2 regions of the Priestia sp. SRI_019 genome follow, and region 1 is predicted to be linked to the other one. Evidence: riboswitches for the same ligand, from Rfam matches in the RefSeq annotation. Region 1 holds a riboswitch; the other holds the start of a gene.
The links. Region 1 has a riboswitch for S-adenosylmethionine ahead of AC2YJL_RS21245 (methionine ABC transporter ATP-binding protein). Riboswitches for the same ligand answer to the same signal wherever they lie in the genome.
Positions count from the first base shown of each region.

Region 2: it holds a riboswitch for S-adenosylmethionine, as region 1 does, so the genes downstream of both, AC2YJL_RS17885 (hypothetical protein) here and AC2YJL_RS21245 (methionine ABC transporter ATP-binding protein) in region 1, are expected to answer to the same signal.

Region 1 covers NZ_JBYCZN010000004.1:63,162-70,899, forward strand. Annotated here, with positions in the region: gene sufC (Fe-S cluster assembly ATPase SufC) at 15-800, opposite strand; gene AC2YJL_RS21230 (carboxymuconolactone decarboxylase family protein) at 1,039-1,404, opposite strand; gene AC2YJL_RS21235 (MetQ/NlpA family ABC transporter substrate-binding protein) at 1,527-2,363, opposite strand; gene AC2YJL_RS21240 (methionine ABC transporter permease) at 2,381-3,049, opposite strand; gene AC2YJL_RS21245 (methionine ABC transporter ATP-binding protein) at 3,042-4,067, opposite strand; SAM riboswitch class I at 4,199-4,306, opposite strand; gene AC2YJL_RS21250 (thioredoxin family protein) at 4,487-4,786, opposite strand; gene AC2YJL_RS21255 (toprim domain-containing protein) at 4,801-5,151, opposite strand; gene AC2YJL_RS21260 (YusG family protein) at 5,333-5,578, opposite strand; gene gcvH (glycine cleavage system protein GcvH) at 5,658-6,041, opposite strand; gene AC2YJL_RS21270 (arsenate reductase family protein) at 6,177-6,533, opposite strand; gene AC2YJL_RS21275 (acyl-CoA dehydrogenase family protein) at 6,650-7,738, opposite strand, start outside.
Region 2 covers NZ_JBYCZN010000002.1:1,500,920-1,508,657, reverse strand. Annotated here, with positions in the region: gene AC2YJL_RS17900 (methyl-accepting chemotaxis protein) at 1-1,037, shown strand, start outside; gene AC2YJL_RS17895 (GNAT family N-acetyltransferase) at 1,244-1,750, shown strand; gene AC2YJL_RS17890 (amidohydrolase) at 1,798-2,952, shown strand; SAM riboswitch class I at 3,016-3,117, shown strand; gene AC2YJL_RS17885 (hypothetical protein) at 3,186-3,428, shown strand; gene AC2YJL_RS17880 (M20/M25/M40 family metallo-hydrolase) at 3,895-5,508, shown strand; gene AC2YJL_RS17875 (VOC family protein) at 5,527-6,324, opposite strand; gene AC2YJL_RS17870 (CotG/ExsB N-terminal domain-containing protein) at 6,472-6,891, opposite strand; gene AC2YJL_RS17865 (GNAT family N-acetyltransferase) at 7,005-7,451, shown strand; gene AC2YJL_RS17860 (MFS transporter) at 7,725-7,738, opposite strand, start outside.

The DNA of each region.
Region 1 (7,738 bases):
GATCCTCCTAACTCTTAAGCTTCTTGCTCTACAGTTTCGTCTTCAATACCTAATTCTTGTTTGATCCAGTCATAACCTTCTGCCTCTAGACGCTGTGCCAATTCTGGTCCGCCTGATTTTACAACGCGACCTTGCATCATAACGTGAACTTTATCTGGCGTAATGTAGTTTAATAAACGTTGGTAGTGAGTAATCATTAAGCAACCAAACTCGCTGCCGCGCAGTTCATTAATACCTTTTGATACAACTTTTAACGCATCGATATCTAAACCAGAATCGATTTCATCTAAAATTGCAATTCCTGGTTGAAGCATCATTAATTGAAGAATTTCATTACGTTTCTTCTCACCGCCAGAGAAACCTTCGTTTAGGTAACGCTGAGCCATATCTTGATCCATTTCTAAGAAATCCATGTTTTTGTCTAATTGACGGATGAATTTCATTAGTGAAATTTCTTCTCCTTCTTCACGACGAGCATTAATTGCTGAACGTAAGAAGTCAGCATTTGTTACCCCGCTGATTTCACTTGGATATTGCATAGCTAGGAATAGACCTGCACGAGCGCGCTCATCTACTTCCATCTCAAGTACATCTTCGCCGTCTAGCGTGATGCTTCCTTGTGTAACCTCGTATTTAGGATGTCCCATGATTGCTGAAGATAATGTTGATTTACCAGTACCGTTTGGTCCCATGATTGCATGGATTTCGCCGCCCTTAACTTCTAAATTAACACCTTTTAAAATTTCTTTACCTTCAATTGCAACATGAAGATCTTTAATTGTTAAAGTTGACCCTGCCATATTAAAACCTCCAGTTATAGACGTATATAGTAAAAAACGATATACCTATATCTTTTTAATTATTCTCATTTTATTCTCATTACAATCTTATAACAAATGAAAACTTATAGCAACCTTTTGACCCAAAAGGTTTTAAACCATTATGTACGTTTTTCAAGACTAAATCCACTCATAAAAAAGTTGCCTTAAAAGACTCCATAGAGCCTTCTAAGACAAGCTTTTTTACCCGCTTATTTACTTAGTGCGTGTGGCTAGTCAGTTCTGAAATACACTCTTGGACAAGCGTAACAGACTGACTCATCGCTGCGCCTCCTCCAAATGCTGCTGACACTCCGCATGCTTCTAAAATTTCTTGCTCAGTTGCACCTTGATCAATGCAGCCTTTTGTATGATAAATCATACAGTACTCGTCTTGAGCTACTACGCTGATTCCTAACGCGATTAACTGCTTTTCTTTTTTAGAAAGAGAACCTTCTCCAAAACATGCTTCAGTAAACGCATTAAACGTTTTTGTTACTTCCGGTAATTTTTCGCTAAATTTCCCAACACCCATTTTATAATCATGAAGTGCTTGCTCAGTTGAATGACGTGCTTCTTGCTGCATAACGTCAGCTCCCATCATCAGTAAAGTTTTCACGGTTAGTATGCGTGAGAAAAATAAGAGTTATTCGTTTTCCCGCATACAAAAAAAGCACTTGCCCAGCGTGGGCAAGTGCTTTTCTTCTATTATTTATTTACCGGCAGTACTCCGCCTTTATATTTTTCTTTAATGTAGTCTTGAATTTCTTTAGAGTGAAGAACTTTCACTAAAGCTTTCACTGTATCTTTATTTTCGTCGCCTTTGTGAACCGTAATGATGTTTGCATAAGGGTTATTTTCTTTGCTTTCCACTGCGATTGGATCTTTTACTGGATCTAAGCCAGCATCGATAGCATAGTTAGCATTGATAACAACAGCGTCACCTTCATTGTTTTTGTACATCTGAGGTAACAATCCGCCTTCAACATCGGCTTTAAATTTCAAATTCTTCGGGTTTTCTACGATATCTTTAATTTGTGCATCTGTTTTCTTTACGCCTGGTTTTAATTTGATTACGCCGGCTTTTTCAAAAATCGATAAAATACGTCCTTGCTCTGCTACTGCATCACGCATAATAACTGTCCCGTTTTTCGGAAGATCTTTTAAGCTTTTATATTTTTTAGAGTAGATACCGATTGGTTCAATGTGAATGGCACCGGCACTTACAAAATCATACCCTTTTTCACCCTTGTGATCTTTTAGCACTGAATTCATATAAGGAACGTGCTGGAAGTAGTTTGCATCAATTTCATTGTTTGCAAGAGCTGTGTTCGGTAAGATGTAATCTTGGAATTTTTTAATTTCCAAGTCAATTCCTTGTTTTTCTAAAATCGGTTTTGCTTGTTCTAAAATTTCAGCATGGGGCGTATTAGAGGCACCCACAACAATTTTCTTTTCATCTTTTGATCCATTGTTAGATCCACACGCAGCTAATCCTACTACTAGCGCAGATGTTAATGCTAAAGCCGAAAGCCATTTTTTCATAATAAATAATCCTCCTTTTATCTTTTATCAATTTTTGCAGTAATCGCATCTCCAATAAGTTGGATAATAAATACAATAATCAAAATTAAGATCGTAGCAGCTAGCGTTACATCATTATGACTGCGCTGGAATCCTTCTAAATATGCAAGATTCCCGAGACCTCCAGCTCCAATCACACCCGCCATTGCCGTATAGCCGACTAACGCAATCGTAGTTACCGTCAAACCAGAAATTAAAGCTGGCAGCGATTCAGGTAACAGCACTTTAAAGATAATAGTGCTTGTTGTTGCTCCCATTGATTTAGCAGCTTCAATAACACCTTTATCAATTTCGCGCAGACCAATTTCTACAAGGCGCGCATAAAATGGTGCTGCTCCAACAATTAAAGCAGGTAACGCTGCATTAGCGCCTAAAATACTTCCTACCAATGCTTTGGTAAATGGAATCAGTAAAACAATTAAAATAATGAATGGAATGGAACGAAAGATATTTACAACTGCTGACACAATGGCATATAAAGGTTTGTTTTGCCAAAGCTGTCCTTTGGAGGTTAAAAATAAAAGCAAGCCCAATAAAATACCTAGAACAAACGTGGCTATAACTGAAATAGCCGTCATATATAGTGTTTCATTTGTCGCTTGAATAAAATCATCTAAAATAACGTTTGGAAATAGTTTCTCAAGCATTTGTCATTACCTCCACTTCTACCTGCTGCTCATGAATGTATGCAATGACTTTTTCAACTTCTGTTAATTCTCCGTCTAAATGAACGAACAACGTTCCGTATGAACCTGTTTGTGTATGAGAAATCTTTCCTTGCAAAATATTAATCGTTACATCAAACTGTTTTAAAATCGTTGTAATGAGCGGTTGCTCTGCTTTTCCGCCAACAAACGTCAGCTGAATAATTTGCCCGCTTGGATATAACTCCTGTACTTGTTCAATTGTTTCAAACGTTTCTTCTGGTTCAGAAATCTGTTGAACAAATCGCTTTGTAATCGGCTGCTTAGGTTTTCTGAAGACTTCTAGCACTTGCCCTTCTTCTACCACTGCCCCATTTTCCATAACAGCTACTCGATGACAAATTTTACGAATAACGTGCATTTCATGAGTAATGAGTACAATGGTTAACCCTAGCTTCTCATTAATATCTACTAACAGATCTAAAATAGAATCTGTCGTTTGAGGATCAAGCGCTGATGTTGCTTCATCACACAGCAATACTTTTGGGTTATTGGCTAGCGCTCTAGCAATACCAACACGCTGCTTTTGCCCACCGCTAAGCTGTGATGGATAAGCATTTTCACGCCCTTCAAGCCCGACTAGCTTGATAAGCTCGTCTACTCGTTTCATTCTTTTTTCTTTTGAGATCCCTGCTATTTCTAACGGAAAGGCAATATTTTCTCGCACCGTACGCGACCACAAGATATTAAAGTGCTGAAATACCATACTAATTTCTTGTCTAGCTTTTCTGAGTTTTCCGCCTTTAATTTTTCCAATATCATTACCTGCTACTTCGACCGTTCCTGTCGTTGGTGTTTCTAACCCGTTTAGCAAGCGAATTAAAGAACTTTTACCCGCTCCGCTATAACCAATAATTCCGTAAATTTCACCTTGGTTAACGGTTAGATTCACATTATCAACAGCTGTTACTTGACCGCTTTTAGCCTGATAAATTTTTGTAACGTCTGTTAATGTAATCATATTTCTTCACCTTCTTTAGTAAAAACTTAATTATGTTAGGTTGCCCTATAGGATGAAAAAGCCGTAAAACAATTTTCCCCATTAAAAAAGCCTCTCTGCGCATGACAGAAAGGCTCGATATTTAATCCTTTCTCTCATCTTTCAAAGCGCATAGCTTTGCAGGAATTGGCACCATTTCAGTTAGTCTGACGGTTGCCGGGTTTCACAGGGCTCAGTCCCTCCACCTCTCTTGATAAGAGTTCGCAACAATTATTTTGTTTTTGGGAAATATTCATTCATTTATGAACATTCATGAGTGTGATTTTAGCATGTGTCAGATAGGCTGTCAACAGATTTTGTTCTTGGGATAATATCCCAAGAATTCAACAGCCCCAACGGTTTGCTCTCGTTCCATTTCTTCATTTTAAACAAACGTTTGATTATCGAAGCTCTTCAAGTACGTGCTCGATGGAATGAAACGCATAGAGTTTTTTTACCATTTCGCCATTTTTCACTTCAATCAAACAAGGTACACTTTCAATTGAAAATACTTCTGCTTTTGAAGGCATATAATTTAAATTGCTCATTCCGATGGTCACACCAGGCAGCATTGCTTCTGCTACGGTTAACATTTTTTTTGCCAGCTGACATGTCCCGCAAAAAGGTGTATGGAAAAAGATAAACGCTCTTTGTCCTTCTTTTAACTGATCGTCAAGCTGTTTTTCGCTCCATTCTTGCATGTTGCTCATTCCTTTTATGTTAAAAATTCTGCATTAACATCGATATTGGCACTCAGTAATACTGTTGCTATGTGATGTCTAGGGGCGGCAGCAACCTCTCGGTACATTTTATCAATATATAGATGCTCTGCTTCCGGAAGCTCTCGTTTAAATTGTTTTCTTAGCTTATTCCCTGAATCATCAGAGTCAACGAGTATGTATACCTCTTTGTTAAACGTAAAGTCAATAATTTCATCCAGCTTTGATAAACTAATCGTACCGTTTGTACAGATAATTTCAATTGGTTCTCGAATGATATCTTGGATACGTTTTTTATCTGATTTTCCTTCGACAATAATTACTTTTTCAATTTCAATTAGCCCCATTTTCATCACCCATAATCGTCAGTTGTATAGTAACATCATTTCTTTATGCTATACAATATTCGTTAATGTATCACAGTTCACCTGTTTTTTAAAAGAAATTTGCAAGAAAGAACTGTTTTAAAAGGCAGCTTAGGCCATATTGTTTCCATAAAACAAGAAAAACAGCGGCAGTTGCCACTGTTTAGCACCATCCTGCTTCTTCGTCGCAGTCTGTATATTTTTGCGTTTCACCTTGCTTTTGTACATCTGTATATTGGTAGAACTTATTATTTTCTTGCGAATACCCTTCTTCAAAGCGGTATTCATTGCCGCTTGTTCCGTAACTAACTTCACCAATTGGCTGCTTATCAACATATAATTTCATGCCGCCGTCATGAAATTTAGCTGTAACGCGATCTGTAACGTCCATTTTTTGTTTTTCAAACATAAAAAGACACTCCTTTAGCTTGTTTACTAATAGAGTGTCCAGTCAAAAACTTTTCATAAAGACAATTTATGGAGGAATATTATCCTTCGTTTGTCATTTCTTCGTATTGCTCTGCTGTCATTAGCTTGTCTACTTGAGAAGCATCAGACGGTTTGATTGTAATCATCCATGCTTCTTCGTATGGAGATTCATTAACAAGTTCAGGGCTATCGCTTAAGTTATCGTTTACTGCTACAACTTCACCGCTAATTGGTGCGTAAAGCTCAGAAACTGTTTTTACTGATTCAACGCTGCCAAACGGCTCGTCAGCTTCTACTGTTGCTCCTACTTCTGGCAGTTCAACGAATACGATGTCGCCAAGCTCAGCTTGAGCAAAATGCGTAATACCTACGCGGACAACGTCTCCTTCTGTTTTTACCCATTCATGCTCTTCAGAATAACGCAAATCTTTTGGTGTACTCATCTTAATCCCTCCAAAATATGTATCGTAATTTGTTTATATAAAAAGCGCCTTCAACGTGGAGAACACTTTCTACAACCTAAAATAACTTCCTATTAACAGTGTAACGTAAAAGGTAAAAATTTTCTATTTGAAAACTTACTTCCACACGTCCTCAAACTGCTCTTCTTTGAAGCCAAGCGTTACTTTTTGTCCATCTGTTAGCAGCGGACGCTTAATTAACATGCCATCTGACGCAAGAATAGACAGCAGTTCGTCTTCACTCGCACTGCTTACTTTATCTTTAAGCCCTAATTCACGATATTTTTTACCGCTTGTATTAAAGAATTTTTTTAATTCTAAGCCGCTGTTCTGATAATAAGATTGCAGCTGCTCTTTTGTTGGCGGGTTTTCTACAATATGAATTTCTTCATACGCTACTCCGTTATCATCCAGCCACTTCTTGGCTTTTCGGCACGTACCACACTTTGGATATGAATAAAAAAATAATGACATTTCGTCAACCACCCTTTATTTTAAGCTTTTTTCGTATTTTAACACATCCTTTATCATTTACCTAGATAGAGGCTTCTTAAACAAAAAGGAGCTCGTAAAACGAGCTCCTTTTTCCCTTAAACTGTGAACTTCTCTACTTCTAGAAGCGTTTTTGCAATCTCGCGCTTTACGCTAATCACATTGATTGGTGTATAGCGCGTTAACTTGCGAAGAGACGAAAGCATGACTCTAAGCGTATCACCTTGTTCAACGCCAATTAACGTTTCTTTTGCATCTGCTTCAATTCGATTAAATGCTTCTTGGCAAAATACTTGCGTATATTTTACTTTTAAGCTGTTTTGATCTGCTCCTGTTTTGGAAATGGCTTTTTCAGTACGTAAAACAGTAGATTCCATTGCATATACGTTACTAATCATATCAGAAATATTAACGAGAATTTCTTGTTCTTTCTCTAATTCTTTACCGTATTTCTGTGCAGCTAGGCCTAAAAGCAAGAGCGCAATTTTCTTCCCATTTTGCACAAGCATTTTTTCTTGATCTAACGGCTCATTCCCTACTTCCTGCGGCATAAGCATCATCAATTCTTCTTGAAGCGTTTGTGCTTTTTGAAGCAGCGGAAGCTCTCCTTTTAGCGCTTTGCGTAAATACGTGCCTGGTACTAAGAGACGATTAATTTCATTTGTTCCTTCAAAAATACGGTTAATGCGGGAATCACGATACAGGCGCTCGATTTCATACTCACTCATAAAACCATAGCCTCCGTGAAGCTGGACGCCTTCATCTACGATGTAGTCAAGAGATTCCGTTGCAAACACTTTGTTTAATGAGCATTCAATAGCATATTCAGCAATGGAAGCGGCAATTTGTTTTCCGTCTTTTTGCTGTTCTTCTGAAAGCTGGCCCATATGGTCTTCAAAAAGTCCTACCGTACGATAGACGGAGCTTTCAGTTGCGTACAATTTAGAAGCCATTGTTGCTATTTTTTCTTGGGTTAATGAAAATTTAGCAATGGGCGTTTTAAACTGCTGACGCTGGTTAACATATTGAGACGTGATTTCTAACGCACGTTTCCCTGCTCCAACTGCTCCAACTCCAAGCTTGTAGCGCCCAATATTTAAAATATTAAAGGCAATCACATGCCCTTTGCCAACTTCACCTAACACGTTTTCTTTTGGAACAAGCGCATCTTCAAGAATCAACGTTCT
Region 2 (7,738 bases), on a different contig from region 1:
CGGTTGAAAATTTGTCAAAAACAATGAAAGGGATTTCAAACGGCGATTTATCTGTAGATGTTGTTCCTTTGAAAGGGAAAAATGAGATTAGTACACTCATATCTTCATTTAATGAAATGATGACTCACATGAGAATGCTGCGTCAGAAAATAAGTAAAACAAAAAGCACGGTCAGTCATTCCTCAGAGCAATTGCTTGCAAGCATGGAGGAAACAAAAACAGCTGTAACAGAAGTTACGATGTCTATTCAAGAGATTGCTGCGGGTTCTGATAAGCAGTTGTCAAGTGTGGTTGAAACCGAGCAAGCTATGGTGGATATGGCCAAGCTACTTCAGAAAATGACTGATCATTCTTCAAAGGTACAACAATCGATGAACAGAGCCTCTGAACATGCTTCTACGGGAAATGTTGCGGTGAAAGAGGTGACGAATCAAATGAATAAAATCTATGAAACAGTTAAGATATCCACCAGTGAAGTAAAGGGGCTCGAAGATCGTTCCGCAGAGATTGGCCGCATTATTAATACGATTACAAGAATTGCTGAACAAACAAATCTTCTTGCACTTAATGCTGCTATTGAAGCTGCAAGGGCTGGAGAACATGGAAAAGGTTTTGCTGTAGTAGCGGGGGAAGTACGTAAGCTAGCGGAAGAATCTAAAACGTCCGCTATACAAATCAGTCATCTGTTAAAAGAAATTGAAGCGCAGGCAAAGCAGGCTTATCAAAACATGGAAGTCAATACAGAAGAAGTCACGCTTGGCATTGCCACTGTCGAAGATGTAACGCAACAGTTTTCCACAATTATTGAAGATGTCTTTGCCGCTCAAGGACAAATGAACAAAATGACAAAGGCAACAGGAGAGATTGATGGGTATTCATTTAAGGTAATGGAGTCTGTCATGGCCCTTTCGGAGATCGCTAAACAAGCAGCTGCTTACGCTGAAGAAGTAGCTGCGGCTTCACAGGAGGAGTTAGCATCTATAGAAGAACTTGTGGTGTTGGCCGCTAATTTAAAATCTACGGTAAGTGAGTCCTGAAGTCTATCTTGATATGTACGTAATACGCGCAGTTTTCTGCGTGTATTTGTTTTATTTATACCCTTTATAGAAAACGATAAATAGAATTGACACGTTATAAAAGCAGTTGTATAGTGAGTACGCAAGGCGGCAGTCTGTCTTTTTTAATTCTTAGTAAACTTATAAGTTAAATAAAATATTTAAGCACTACATAAGGAGACGAAGAGATGAAAAATGAATTCCGTTTGGCAACAAATGACGACGCAGATAACTTATTGAACTTAACTCTACAAGCATATAAGCCTATTCGAGAGCTAGGCATTCCTTTCTTAGCAGCTACTGCTGATCTTGCCCTCGTTAAGAAAAATATTTCTCAAAACCTTTGCTATGTATATGAAGAAGATAAAAGAATCGCTGCAACTGTGTCGATACGAATGCCTTGGGGAGAACATCCAGGTCCGTTTGCTGTTCCGCACCTTTGGTGGTTTGCAGTAGACCCGTCGTTTGCCAGGAAAGGCGTTGGTTCTAAGCTGCTGTATCTAGTAGAGGAAGAGGTAATAAAAAATACGTTTAAATCACCAGGTGTGTCTTTAGGAACAGCAAAAGAACATCCTTGGTTAGTTGAGATGTATGAACGAAAAGGATATGTTCAAGCTAAAGAAAAGCACCTTGCAGAAGGTTATACGACCGTATTTCTTTATAAAAAATTCAATGAGGTACACTCTTTGTCGTAAAAGATAGAGAAGTGATCTAAATTAAGAAATGTGAAAGAGTGATAAAGATGACAGATCAATTACTACTAAATGAGCTAATAGACATACGCCGTGAGCTGCACCGGTTTCCAGAGCTTTCAATGAAAGAATATGAAACAACTAAACGTATTAAAAAGTGGTTAAAGCACTATGATATTTCTACAGCGGATGCATTCCAATTAGACGTAGGAGCAGTAGCAGAAATTGTGGGAGGAAAGCCGGGACCTACTATCGCTATTCGAGCTGATATTGATGCGCTGCCAATTGAAGAAAAGACCAATCTGCCATTTGCTTCTGAAGTGAACGGTGTTATGCACGCATGCGGCCATGATTTTCACACGGCTTCTATAATCGGAGCAGCTATCCTTCTTAAAGAGCGTCAGCAGGAGCTTTGCGGTACGGTTCGATTTATCTTTCAGCCAGCCGAAGAAACGGCTTCTGGGGCAAAAATGCTAGTGGAAAAAGGTGTGCTTGAAGGAGTGGAAGCGATATTTGGGATGCATAACAAACCGGATCTTCCTGTAGGGACCATAGGTATCAAACCGGGACCTTTAATGGCAAGCGTTGATCGTTTTGAAATTGACGTCAAAGGAGTAGGAGGTCACGCGGGCATCCCTGAAAAAACAGTAGATCCGATTGCTGCTGCTGGTCAAATTGTTACTAGTTTACAAACCATTGTCAGCCGTAATCTCAGCCCCTTTCAAAATGTTGTTGTCAGCATAACTCAAATCCACGGAGGGAGCTCGTGGAACGTCATTCCTGACAAAGTAACGCTTGAAGGAACGGTGCGTACCTTTCAAGAAGAAGCGAGAGAAAAAATACCGGCTCTTATGAAACGAACTGCTGAAGGGATTGGCGCAGCTTTCGGGGCTTCAGTAGACGTTAAATGGTATCCATATCTTCCTGTAGTCAACAATGATGATACGCTGGAAAAAATGGCTATTAAAGCGGCAGAAGATCTTAGTTATCAAGTCGTAGAAGCTGAACAATCGCCTGGAGGAGAAGATTTTGCCGTATATCAGCAGCATGTACCAGGATTTTTTGTATGGATGGGTACAGCTGGAGAATATGAATGGCACCATCCTTCTTTTTCATTAAATGAAGAGGCATTACTTGTAGCAGCTTCTTATTTTGCTAATCTAAGCTTTCATTTTTTGAATTCATTCCATTACCAAAAAAATTAAAATATTTTTATTTTTCTATTTACGCGGATGAAATTGTTTGATAAAATAAATTTTAAATTAAAAAAGTTATCACGAGTGGACGAGAGATCTGGCTCTTTGACTCCACAGCAACCTACGAATGTAAGGTGCTCCTACCAGCAAAGCATGTGCTTTGGGTGATAAAACGGGTGAAAAACTCATTTTGCATCAAAGCAAAATGAGTTTTTTTTATTTTTCTAAAAGGAGAGGGTTTTATGAGTCATACAGCAGTTGCAGCACATACAGGAGAGAAAGCATTAAAGGAAGCCGTGAAATTATTAGGAAAGCATTATGAAGTAGCTTATCGTGAATTAGAAACATTTTACGAAATTGTGGTCGAAAACCAAGTTCGTACATATGCTGTAGGCATAGATATTAAAGATGTACAAAAAGCAAATGAACTAGAAATTTATTCATCATGCTGTTCCAAGCTTGAGCGAGTAGGCTGTCTGTTATAGAAGTCTGCTCGCGCCTCTATTTTTTAAGTATTTTTAAATAGAAAGCATGTTTTTTGACAACCGAAGAATCTGGTGGGTATAATCATTACTCACTAGGTTTCAAAATTAATCATAAATTGTCGAAATTTTTACACAAATTAAAGGTTACATTCGAAATGAATTGTGGTATGTTATAAAACAAGAATATTTTATGAAAGGAGCATTGAAATGGAAATGTCTCTTGAACACGGAAACGATGCAGGAAGCGAACAGCTTATTGATCGTATCCTAGACTTTTTAGAAGATGACCAAAAGTAAAAAAAGAGTGTGCGGTGCTATCCCTAGCCGCGCACTCTTTTTTTATCATGTGCGTAAAGGCAGCGCCATACTATGATACATAGGGATAGAATGAAAGGGTCTCTGTCAAAGGGATTGACGAATGGTTTTGTTTGATAGAAAATTTAGAAAAAGGAAAGAGATGAAGGGTATGTCGAACAAAACATCTTTGTATCAAACAAAAGAACAGTTAAAAAAACTTGTAAGCGAATTGGTTTCTATACCTAGCGTGACAGGAACGATGGCAGAAGTGGAAATGGCTGAATCGATAGCGTCGTATTTATTGAAGCTGCCTTACTTTCAAAAAAACGAGCAGGTCGAGCTTCATTCAACAGGAGACGGGCGATCGATTGTCACAGCTTTTGTTCAAGGGAAAAATACGAATAAAACAGTTGTACTCGTAAGTCATTACGATGTAGTGGATGTACAAGATTATGGACAGTGGAAAAAAGATGCTTTTCACGCTCATACATTAACGAGTACTTTTTATAACCATATGGAACAAGTTCCAGCACACGTACAAAAGGATATGATAAAAGGAGACTGGCTTTTTGGCCGAGGAACGATGGACATGAAAGCAGGCATTGCCCTGCATATCAGTATGGTTGAACGAGCATGCAACGGAGAGTTTGACGGAAACATCCTGCTGCTGTCGGTGCCGGATGAAGAAGTAAATTCGCTTGGGATGAGAAAAGCAGTGCCTGTTCTTTTAGAACTTGCCCGCAAACATCAGCTGGATTTTTCTCTCATGCTAAATGCAGAACCAGTGTTCAGCCGCTATCCCGGAGATCAAACGAACTATGTGTACTCAGGATCGATTGGGAAGATCATGCCAAGCTTTTTGTGTTATGGAAAAGAAACTCATGTAGGGGAACCGCTAGCTGGGTTAAATGCTAATTTACTAGCTTCTTATTTAACAAAAGAAATAGAATTAAACGTTGATTTTTGCGAAAAAGTAAGAGATGAAACGAGTCCACCTCCTACGGTGCTGATACAAAAAGATTTAAAAGAAGAGTATTCAGTTCAAGTTCCGCACTCTGCCGTTGTATTATTTAATTTATTTATGTTAAACCGCTCTCTTAAAGAAGTAACAGATCTGCTGTTGAAATCGGCTGACAAAGCGGCTTTGAATGTGAAAAAACATTATAATAAAGCCGCTAGGCAGTACGCTGCGGGAATGGAGGGTTCATCTCTTGACGTGAACGTATGGACGTATGAAGAACTTTATACTCATGCAGTCAAACAGCACGGTGAAAAATATGTGCAAGAAATGGAAGCGGCACTTTTGGAACAAGAGGATGATGATAGAAATAAAACCATTAACTTAGTAAACTCTTTAGCTGGTTTATGTAAAGAAGCAGCTCCGATGATGGTCTTATTTTTTACGCCGCCTTTTTATCCGGCCGTTTGTTCACATGATGATCCCTTTGTACAAGAGATTTTGTCAAACGTACAGGCAACTGCCAAAGAGCAATTCCAAGTGGAGCTAGTTGAACAAAGTTATTTTGGCGGAATTTCGGATTTAAGCTATGCCAGCCTGCAGCATCCGCTTCATACATTTAACACGTTAGTAGCCAATATGCCGCTATGGAATAAAGGGTATCATATCCCGCTAGAAGAGCTAGAGGAGCTGAAGATGCCGGTGCTGAACATTGGACCGCTGGGAAGAGATGCGCATCAATGGACCGAAAGATTAGACGTTCAGTATTCCTTTGAAATTTTGCCTCATTTCATTTATCAAGCTATAAAAGAAGCGCAGAAATAAACATCCGCCTGCGGATCTTTATTTGTTGAATTTAAACGAAGCTCCTTGTACGGTAATTTGTTGCGATGTTAGAGCGTGATCCAATTCAACCAAAAATGGACGCTCTCCAACTTTTTTTAATGTATCATGGACAACACCTTGTGTTCCGCTGCAAAAAATAAGGTTTCCTCCATTGACATATAGTTTTTGACAACGTGCATCAAGTAAAGAGTCTTTGTAGCTTTCGCCAGACTGAACGCCCAGCAGTTTCGTCCACTTGCTGATGGATTCTTCGAGGTTATGTACAGCACAGTAAATATTTTTTAGCTGCAGCTGACCAGCTTGGTGGGAAGAAAGATCCGCTAGCTTTGGCTTGCGTTTTTCTTCTGGTTCACCCCATTCAATAAAAAAAGGAAGAGGCAGGGAATCGTGGTCAGCTTCAATAAAACACATTTTCCATTGAAGTCTTTCTCCATCATTGGTTTGACGAGAACCCGCTACAGGGCCTTTTACACTGTAGCCCTTGTCTTTCAGATTGGTTATGAGCAAATCTATATCATCTGTACGAAGGGCAAATCGCCCAAAATGACCAAACGGCGTATGTTCGTTAACAAGCTGCTGAATAAGGTCATTATCTGTAACAGTTTGAGCGAACGCGATGTCTCTAAGCCCAAGCCATTCAATATAGCTGAGGTTAAAATAAGCCAATGTGTTAAAAGTGCCCCATTTTTCATGGATGCCGCCTTTAATGACATTTATCCCGTATTCGTTTAGTTCTTTCTGAGCTTTAATAGGATCAGGTGAAAAATGAACAAGATGATCAAAAGATAAGTGCATGGATAGGCCTCCTCTTAAGAGAGATTCTTTCCCATTATTATACGTTGTTTTCTTTTTTAAGAAGAGTAAAACGAATGATTATGTAAAATAAAAATCTTAAAAAAAGCAAGCCGCGTATAGTTTAAACTCGACTTGCTTTAGATTTATTTAGCGGCGACAGCCATGCCCTTTAAAGCAGCAGCCAAATGATTTATTAAACCATGGGTATGAGCAGCAAGGTGAACCGCAGCGACAGCGGCGACGGCTAGAACGGCGAGTAGAACGGCGAGTAGAACGACGAGTAGTGCGGCGAGTAGTGCGGCGAGTAGTGCGGCGAGTAGAACGGCGAGTAGAACGGCGAGTAGAACGGCGAGTAGTGCGACGAGTAGTGCGGCGAGTAGTGCGGCGAGTAGAACGACGAGTAGTGCGGCGAGTAGTGCGGCGAGTAGAACGGCGAGTAGTGCGACGAGTAGAACGACGACGAGAGCGTCTGTGAAGAGCAGTTGGCTCTTGGTACATAAACGTTTCAAGCTCAGTAGAAGCAATCGCTTCTGTTGCTTCTCTAATTCTTTCAGCAGTGATATGCATATAAACACCTCCTGGCTAATTCGGTACATAATACAATATGTACAAGGAAGGCGTTTGGATATAGTGAAAACATGGAATTTGTCTAAATTTGTGAAAGAAATGGAGTGGTTTTCATGCTTCAAATCCTCGAACATCAAAGAGTGGATATCGCTCTTCAAATAGTAGCTGTACAAATAGAAGCTTATCAAGAAGAAGCAAGGCTCATTGGTTTTTCAGATATTCCTCAGCTTACAGAAAGCAAAGAAGATATTATGAACAGCAAGGAAGTGTTTATCGGAGAAATGATTGAAGGTAAGCTAGCTGGCGTGCTGTCGTTTGAAATAGAGAATGAGCGATTAACGATTTGCCGCCTCGTTGTGCGTCCTCGTTACTTTCGAAAAGGAATCGGAAGCCGTCTTTTAACACATGTACTTCAAATATATTCAAAATGTGAATGCATCGTGTCGACAGCCGAGCGAAATACACCTGCGATTAAGCTGTACAAAGCGCATCAGTTTTTAATTATAAAACGTACTGCAGCTGCTGATAATCTTGTGTTAGTAACGATGAAAAGAGATTGAGACATCGTTAAATTAATCCAAAGACCAACAAATTAGCGACATAAGGTAGGAGTTGGCTGTTGATTTTCGTGCAAGACTTCGCTTTTCGCGTGCGGCCGCTGAGCCTCCTCGTCGCTTCCGCTCCTATTCCGCTTCTCCGCCTCGCTGTCCAATCAACGCATCTAGCATACTCATAATAATAAAAAATCCGAACGCGTTGGATTCTCCGGATTCTCCAGCAAGAATCCAACGCGTTCGGATCTTCTTTCAACTAAAATAATGTTGTCCCAGCCTCTACGATGAGAGTG